2 regions of the Geodermatophilus sp. CPCC 205761 genome follow, and region 1 is predicted to be linked to the other one. Evidence: riboswitches for the same ligand, from Rfam matches in the RefSeq annotation. Region 1 holds a riboswitch; the other holds the start of a gene.

Region 1 (3,829 bases):
GTCCAGCGGGCCTCGCCGGTCGACCACTCGGCGGAGACGACCCGGTGGGAGAACCGGATGTGCCGGTCCACGCCGTGCTCGCGGGCGGTGTCCTGGACGTAGCGGAGGATCGAGTCGCCGTCGGCGATCGCCTGCGTCCCGGTCCAGGGCCGGAACGAGTAGCCCAGGGTGAACATGTCGGAGTCCGAGCGGACGCCGGGGTAGCGGAAGAGGTCCCATGTCCCGCCGATCGCCGTCCGCGACTCCAGGACGGCGTAGCTGCGGCCGGGGCACTCGTGCTGCAGGTGGCAGGCGGCGCCGATGCCGGAGAGCCCGGCGCCCACGATGAGCACGTCGACGTGGTCGGTCACGGCAGCCGCCAGACCGTCGTCCGCCGCAGCCCCGGCCCCTCGGTCTCCGGGATCTCGTAGACCGCGGCGGCGACCAGCCGGTCGTGCGGCAGGTAGGGCCGGCCGGGGTCCCCGACGAGGACCTCGCAGCCGCGCGCGCGGGCGCGGTCGAGGAAGGGCAGCACCCGTTCGGTCATCTCCCGGTCGTAGCAGACGTCGCCGGCGAGCACGACCTCGACGCCCGGGAGGTCACGGTCGAGCACGTCGCCGGTCACGCTCACGCCGGCCACCCCGTTGAGGAGGGCGTTGACGCCCACCGCCGTCCGGCTGAACGGGTCGACGTCGCTGGCGAGCACCGAGCGGGCCCCGGACCGCCGGGCGGCGATGGCGACCAGCCCGCTGCCGGACCCCAGGTCGAGCACCGCCCGGCCCGCCACGACGTCCGGGGTGTCCAGCACGTACCGGGCCAGCGCCTGCCCGCCCGGCCACGCCGCAGCCCAGAAGGGCGGCGCCTCCCCGGCGCCGCCCCCCTCGGTCTCCATCGCCTCCCAGAGGGCGACGACGTCGTCGGCCACGTGCAGCCGCACCTCCGGGACGGAGGACGGCCGCCGGACCTCGGTGTGGGCGCGGACGAACCGGGCGGGGACGGAGCTCACACCCGGCAGTCTGCGGCCTGCCCGCTCAGTACCAGTTGTTGGCCTTCGAGTGCGCCCAGGCGGCACACGGGCTGCCGTACCGGTTCTCGATGTAGATCAGGCCGGCGTCGATCTGCCGGTAGCCGTCCGACGTCTTGGCGATGCCGGTGCCGGCCCAGGTCGAGTTGAGGAACTGCGGGATGCCGTAGGCGGTGCTGGTGGGGTTCTGCGCGTTGGGGTTCCAGCCGCTCTCCTTGCCCCACAGGTTCTCCAGGCAGCTGAACTGGTCGGCGCTGCCGACCTTGCTCATCGCGTACTCCTTGAAGGAGCCGCGCGGCGCGGCGGACGACGACGACCCGCCACTGGCGGCCGGCGCCTCGGCCGCGCGGGCCGCCTCGGCCTCGCGAGCGGCGCGCTCGGCGGCCTCGCGCTCGGCGGCCGCACGGGCCTCGGCCTCGCGGGCGGCGCGCTCGGCGGCCTCACGCTCGGCGGCCTGGCGGTCGAGCTCGGCCTTCTCGGCGTCGGCTTGGGCCTGGGCGGCGCTGGCCTCGGCGGCCTCGCGCTCGCTGCGGGAGGCGGCGAGGTCCGCGAGCGGGGCGAGGTCCGCGGCCGCGACGTCGGCGGCCGGGGCGTCGGCGGCCGAGCCGGTCGCCGCCTCCGTCGTGATGCCGAGGGTCTCGGCGACGCTGTGCGACGCGCTGACGGTGCTGGTCTCCGCGTCCGCCTCGGCCGCGGGCTGGCCACCGGCCAGGACGTTGACCACGAGGGCGCCGGCGGCGGCCGCGGCGAGGAAGAAGGCCGGGCGGCGGCCGCCGGCCGGCAGGCGCAGCCCCCGGCGGGCGGCGGGCCGGGCATCGAGTTCGGCGGTGGCGGGGACGTCGAGCTCGGTCTTGTCCGAGGGAACGGCGGTGTCCGAGGGAACGGCGGAGAACTGCTTGGTGCGATCGATCATCTGGTGTGGGTGCTCCAGGCGAGAGTGCGCGCGAGCCGGCCCTCGACGTGCGAGGGCAGCCCGGGATGCGGTGGGCTGGGGGGTGGGTGCGCCGGCGGCGTCGGGACGTGACGCGGGAGACCGGCGGGCGCGGTCAGGCGGGATCGGCGGGCCGGGAAGAGGCGCGAGGTGCGCGCGGCCGGGAGTCCCTGCGAGCCGCGAGGGCCCGTGGGCGGAGCATGCGGAGGCTCTCCGTTCTTCCGTGGCCGCCTACCGAGTTAGCTGACGGGTTCGGGCGGGAAGACGCCCTACCTGCCCTCCGAGGAACTCTCGGCGGGCAGGACTCACCCCAGTGCTGCGGTGGGTCCCCGGCTCGTGGCCACGGTGCGCGGACACGACTCGGCGGCGTCCGGCCAGGCTCCCCGTCTGGGGCGTGACGACCGACCGGACTGCACCCACCGTAGGGGTCGTTACCGTCCTGTGACAATCGCAGGGGTCACATCCGGAACGTGACCTGGATCGCTCTCCGCGCCCGACGAGAGTCAGCCGAGGACGGACTCCCGGGGCTCGGCCATCGCCACGTTGCCGGTGAGCACGACCCCGCCGGGGCGCCGGGGCTCGGCCGTCGGCTGCTCGGCGCCCCCGGCGGTGAGCCCGTCCAGTGCCGCGCCGAGCCGGCCGGTGAGCAGCCGCAGCGACTCCCGGGCGTCGTCCTGCCGGCGCCGGAGATCGGCCACCGCCTGCGCTGCGGCGGCCGCCTCGTCGGCCAGCCGGGCCCGCTCGGCCGCCGCCTCGCGGAGCAGCTCCTCCGCCTGCCGGCGCACTCGCTCCAGGGTCGCGTCGCGCAGGTCGGCGACGTTGCGCAGCCGGCTCTCGGCCTCGGCGCGGGCGGTCGCCCGGATCTGCTCGGCCTCGCCCTCCGCCTCGGCCACGATCTCCGCGGCCCGCCGCTCGGCCAGCCGGAGCAGCTCGCGCATCGCGCCGACGACCAGCACCGCCTCCCGGTCCTGCGCACCCTCCGGAACCGCGGCCGGCGCGGGCGGGGCGTCCTTACAGCCGCTGCACGCGGAGGCCTCAGGATCGGCGGCGGGACGGTCCTGGGCCGAGGCGACGTAGTCGTCGACGTCCGCGCGGTCGTAGCCCAGCAGCCGGCGGCGGAACCTCGGGCGTGGCTCGAACAGCGCGGCCAGTCCGCCCGGCTCTCCGCCCTCGGCGACGTCCCCCTGCATCGGCTCGGCCATCCCGGTCCCCCCAGTCGGTCGGTACAGCGGCTGCACCGTCCCAGACCCTGCCGGGTGCGCGGTACGGCCGCCGCCCGGCAGGGGAACGACACGGGTGTCGTTCAGCGGGACGTGCCGAGTTGATCACTCAGCGCTGCGAGGAGTCACGAGGAGGTGACGGCGGGGCATGGTGGACGGCGGAATACCCCCGCCCCTTGCACGTTGCACGGAGCGGTAGTTGCACTCTCAATCAACCCGGAGCCCGACATGCAGTTCGGCATCTTCTCGGTCAGCGACATCACGACCGACCCCACCACCGGCCGTACGCCCAGCGAGGCGGAGCGGATCCAGGCGGTCGTCACGATCGCGAAGAAGGCCGAGGAGGTCGGCCTCGACGTCGTTGCCCTCGGCGAGCACCACAACCCGCCGTTCTTCTCCTCCTCGCCGACCACCACGCTGGCCTACATCGCGGCGCAGACGACGCGGCTGCAGCTGTCCACGGCCACGACGCTGATCACCACCAACGACCCGGTGAAGATCGCCGAGGACTACGCGATGCTGCAGCACCTGGCCGGCGGCCGCGTCGACCTGATGATGGGCCGCGGCAACACCGGCCCGGTCTACCCCTGGTTCGGCCAGGACATCCGCAACGGCATCCCGCTGGCGGTGGAGAACTACGCGCTGCTGCGCCGGCTCTGGGACTCCGACGTCGTC
Region 2 (3,829 bases), on a different contig from region 1:
CGGCGATCCCGGCGTACTCGTCGACCGACTGGGCACCCGTGCAGGGTGCCCCGCAGCGGCCCATGCCGGCCAGCGCACAGGCGGTGCCGAGCACCCGCAGGGAGATGCGGCCGGTGCACTGGCGCAGGGGCAGCGACTCGTGGATCGCGGCCACCGCCGCGTCGGCCGCGCGCCGGTCGGGGAACGGGCCGAGGAAGACCCCGGCGCCCGGGCGCACCCGCCGGACGACCGACAGCCGCGGGAACGGCTCGTCGGTCAGCCGGACCCAGAGCGCGCGCTCGGGGAAGCGGGAGCGGCGGTTGTAGCGGGGCTTCTGCTCGGCGATCAGCCGCAGCTCCCGGACGGCGGCCTCGAGGTCGTGCGCGCAGGAGATGGTGTCGACGCGCTGGGCGAGGGCGACCATCTCGGTGATCCGGCTGCGCTGCTCCCCGGCGGTGAAGTAGCTGCGGACGCGGCTGCGCAGATCGCTCGACGTCCCGACGTAGAGGGGCTCGTCGCGGGGGCCGCGGAACACGTAGACCCCTGGCCCCGAGGGCACGCCGTCGGCCAGGTGCCGCTTGCGCAGACGGTCGGGGTCGACCTGGCGGGTGAGGCCGGTCAGCTCCTCCAGGCTGGTGATGCCGAGCGGGCCCAGCCGCTCGAAGAGCCCGTGCAGCACGTCGACGGTGGCGCGGGCGTCGGCCAGGGCGCGGTGGCAGGGCTCGGTCGCGGTGCGGAAGAAGGGCGCCAGGGTGGCCAGCTTGCAGTTGGGCACCTCGTCGCGGGTGAGCAGCCGGCGGGCGAGGACCGCGGTGTCGACCGAGGCGAAGGCCGGCCACGGGACGGCGCTCTCCGCGCAGGCGGCCTTGAGGAACCCGAGGTCGAAGGGAGCGTTGTGGGCCACCAGGACCGCGCCGCGCGCGAACTCCAGGAACGCGGGCAGGACCGCCCCGATGCGCGGCGCCGCGGCCACCATCGTGGTGGTGATGCCGGTCAGCACGCTGATGTAGGGCGGGATCGCACAGCCGGGGTCGACCAGCGTCTGGAACTCGCCGAGGACGACGCCGCCGCGCACCTTGACCGCGCCGACCTCGGTGATCGCGCTGTCCTTGGGTGAGCCGCCGGTCGTCTCGAGGTCGACGACGACGAACGTGACCTCCGCCAGCGGGGTGCCGAGCTCGTCGATCGTGGCTTGCTCGTAGCGCGGCAGCCCGGCGGCGGCTCGCGCGGCTGTCCCTGCGGCGATCCCGGCCAGCCGGGCGGGGGAGGAGGGCACGGGGCGGACGGTAGGTCGGGGCAGTGACAGTCCCGGGGACGCTCGCCGGGCGGCGACCGATCGGCCGACGGCGGTGCGGGCGGCCGTGCGGGCGGCAGAACCGACGGTGGCCGGGAACTGTCGGTGCCCGTCCCTAGCGTGCTGCCCATACCGACCGGGGGCCATGGAGGGCCTCCACGACCAAGGCGTCGGTCAGCAGAGGAGTGGGTCATGTTCATCGACTGCGACACCTGCACCGCCCGGGGCGACGGCTGCGCCGACTGCGTCGTGACCGTGCTGCTGGGGGCGCCACCGGGCTGGCAGGGCACCGACCCGACGGTGGTCCCGATGACCGCCCGCCGCGGTCCGGCCGCCGAGGACGTCGTCGTCCCGGCGCCGGGTGTGGTGGTGGAGTTCGACGAGGTCGAGCGCCGGGCCGTCCGCGCGCTGGCCGACGGCGGCCTCGTGCCGCCGCTGCGCCACCAGACCTCCCCGCGCCGGGCGGGGGATCCGCGGCGGCGCACCGGGTGAGGCCGGCCGTGGCGGGCGCCGACGCGGCCGCGGACGAGGGAACGAGGCGCGAACCGGGGGTGTCGGCGTGGCGCGCGTCGAGCGTGTGGGAAATCCCACAGTCCACGCGGGCCTCGTTTGTCACAACAACACCACGCCCCTACGGTGAGCCGGTCCGGCCGGGAGGTCGTCACCCGCAGTGAGGTGACCTCGGCCGGGTCACCGCCGAATTCCCCGAGGCGCCGCACGGTGCCCAGGGGGAACCGGGGACCCACCGCAGTACTGGGGTGAGTTCTCGCGTGCGCCGGTCCGCCGGGGCACACGCGTCGGTCCGCCGGCGCGCAGAGATAGGGCGCTTCTTCCCAGCCCGAACCCGTCAGCTAACTCGGTAGGCGGTTGCTGAGGAAGAAACGGAGAGCCGCCGCCCGTGGCGACCCCTCACGCTGCCCTGGGGCATGCCCCCGAACCGATCCACCCCCGTCTTGCGGTCGTTCCCCGCCGCCCCACCGCGGCCCGCCGCCTCGGTCGCGGGCTCGTCGTCGGAGCCACCGCGACGCTGGCCCTGACGCTCCTCCCCGCGAACGCGGTCGCCGATCCGGAGCAGGCCGGCAGCGCCGCGCAGGCCGCCGAGCTCGTCGCCCGCACCGGTCAGGAGCTCGAGGCCGTCAGCGAGCAGGTCAACGAGGCCCGCGAGACCCTGGCCCAGCAGCAGGCCGCCGTCGCCGACGCCGACCGGGCCGCCGCCGACGCACAGGCGCAGCTCGACGCCCTCGACGGCCAGATCCGCCAGGTCGCCCGCGCGGCGTTCACCGGCGAGAGCCTCTCGGAGTTCGACCTGCTGATGACCAGCGCGTCGGCCGAGGACTTCGTCTCCCAGCTGGCCACGCTCGACGTCATCGCCGGGCACGCCGGCGACGTGCTCACCGACGTCGCCACGCGGGCCGCGGCCGCCGAGCAGGCGCGGGCCGGCGCCGACGCGGCCCAGGCCGCGGCGCAGCAGGCGCTCGACGAGGTCACCGCGCGGCAGGCCGGGCTCGAGGCCGACATCGCCGACTACCGGGCGCAGTACGACGCCCTGTCGGCGCCCCAGCAGCAGCTGGTGCAGACGGCCCACTCGGGGCAGGCGGTCCCGGCCGCCGCGCCGGCGCCCGCCGCGAGCGGTGCCGCGCAGGCGGCCGTCGACACGGCGCTGGCCCAGGTCGGCGACCCGTACGTGTGGGGCGCCGGCGGCCCGAACTCCTTCGACTGCTCGGGGCTCACCCAGTACGCCTACGCCGCGGCCGGCGTCAGCCTGCCGCACTCGAGCCGCATGCAATCGACGATGGGCCGGTCGGTCTCGCGCGCCGAGCTGCAGCCGGGCGACCTGCTCTTCTACTACAGCCCGGTCAGCCACGTGTCGATGTACATCGGCAACGGGCAGATGGTGCACGCCTCGACCTCCGGCCAGCCGGTCAAGGTCGTGGGCATCGACTCGATGGGCAGCATCACCGCGATGCGCCGCATCCTCTGAGCCCGGCTGAGCGCGGGGAGGACGGGCGGCCCCGTCCCGGGTCCCGCCGTGAGCCTGCGAGGGGTGGGGAGGACGGGCGGCCCCGTCCCGGGTCCCGCCGCGAGCCTGCGAGGGGTGGGGAGGACGGGGTCCTCTTAGGATCGACCAGGTGAGCGCCCGCCGGGCCGCGTTGCTGGTCGCGGGTGCGCTCGGGGCGGCCCTCGTGCTCGTCATCGCCGTCCGGACGCCGTGGTCCCTGCTGCCCGACCCGCCCGGTGGGGCCACCCCGGTCCGCCCCGGCGCCGGGCTGCCGGCGGAGGTGGTCGAGCGGGCGGAGTCCTTCGCCGCGGCCCTCCGGCCGGCGTCCCTGGCCTCGCTGCTGCTCGGCCTCGCCGTCTCCGCCGTCCTGGCGCTGACCCCGCTCGGCGGCCGGCTGGTCCGGGCGGTGGCGCGCCCGCTCGGCGGCGGCTGGGCGTGGCAGGCGCTGCTTGGCACGGCCGCGATCGCGGTGGTGGGTCGGCTGGTCACCCTGCCGCTGTCGGCGTACGGCGAGGTGGTCCGGCACCGGTACGGCCTGTCCACCCGCTCCTGGCTGC

What was found. A riboswitch is a leader RNA that binds a small molecule or an ion and turns the genes downstream of it on or off. The one in region 1 is predicted to bind cyclic di-AMP.
Region 2: another riboswitch for cyclic di-AMP. It lies ahead of MY526_RS12650 (C40 family peptidase); the one in region 1 lies ahead of MY526_RS24155 (lytic transglycosylase domain-containing protein).

Annotation. Positions count from the first base shown of each region.
Region 1 covers NZ_JALPKQ010000060.1:4,709-8,537, forward strand. The annotation lists gene MY526_RS24145 (flavin-containing monooxygenase) at 1-350, opposite strand, end outside; gene MY526_RS24150 (class I SAM-dependent methyltransferase) at 347-985, opposite strand; gene MY526_RS24155 (lytic transglycosylase domain-containing protein) at 1,011-1,916, opposite strand; cyclic di-AMP (ydaO/yuaA leader) riboswitch at 2,148-2,310, opposite strand; gene MY526_RS24160 (hypothetical protein) at 2,438-3,136, opposite strand; gene MY526_RS24165 (LLM class flavin-dependent oxidoreductase) at 3,383-3,829, shown strand, end outside.
Region 2 covers NZ_JALPKQ010000017.1:60,633-64,461, forward strand. The annotation lists gene MY526_RS12640 (DEDD exonuclease domain-containing protein) at 1-1,255, opposite strand, end outside; gene MY526_RS12645 (hypothetical protein) at 1,466-1,765, shown strand; cyclic di-AMP (ydaO/yuaA leader) riboswitch at 1,958-2,155, shown strand; gene MY526_RS12650 (C40 family peptidase) at 2,172-3,254, shown strand; gene MY526_RS12655 (M48 family metalloprotease) at 3,403-3,829, shown strand, end outside.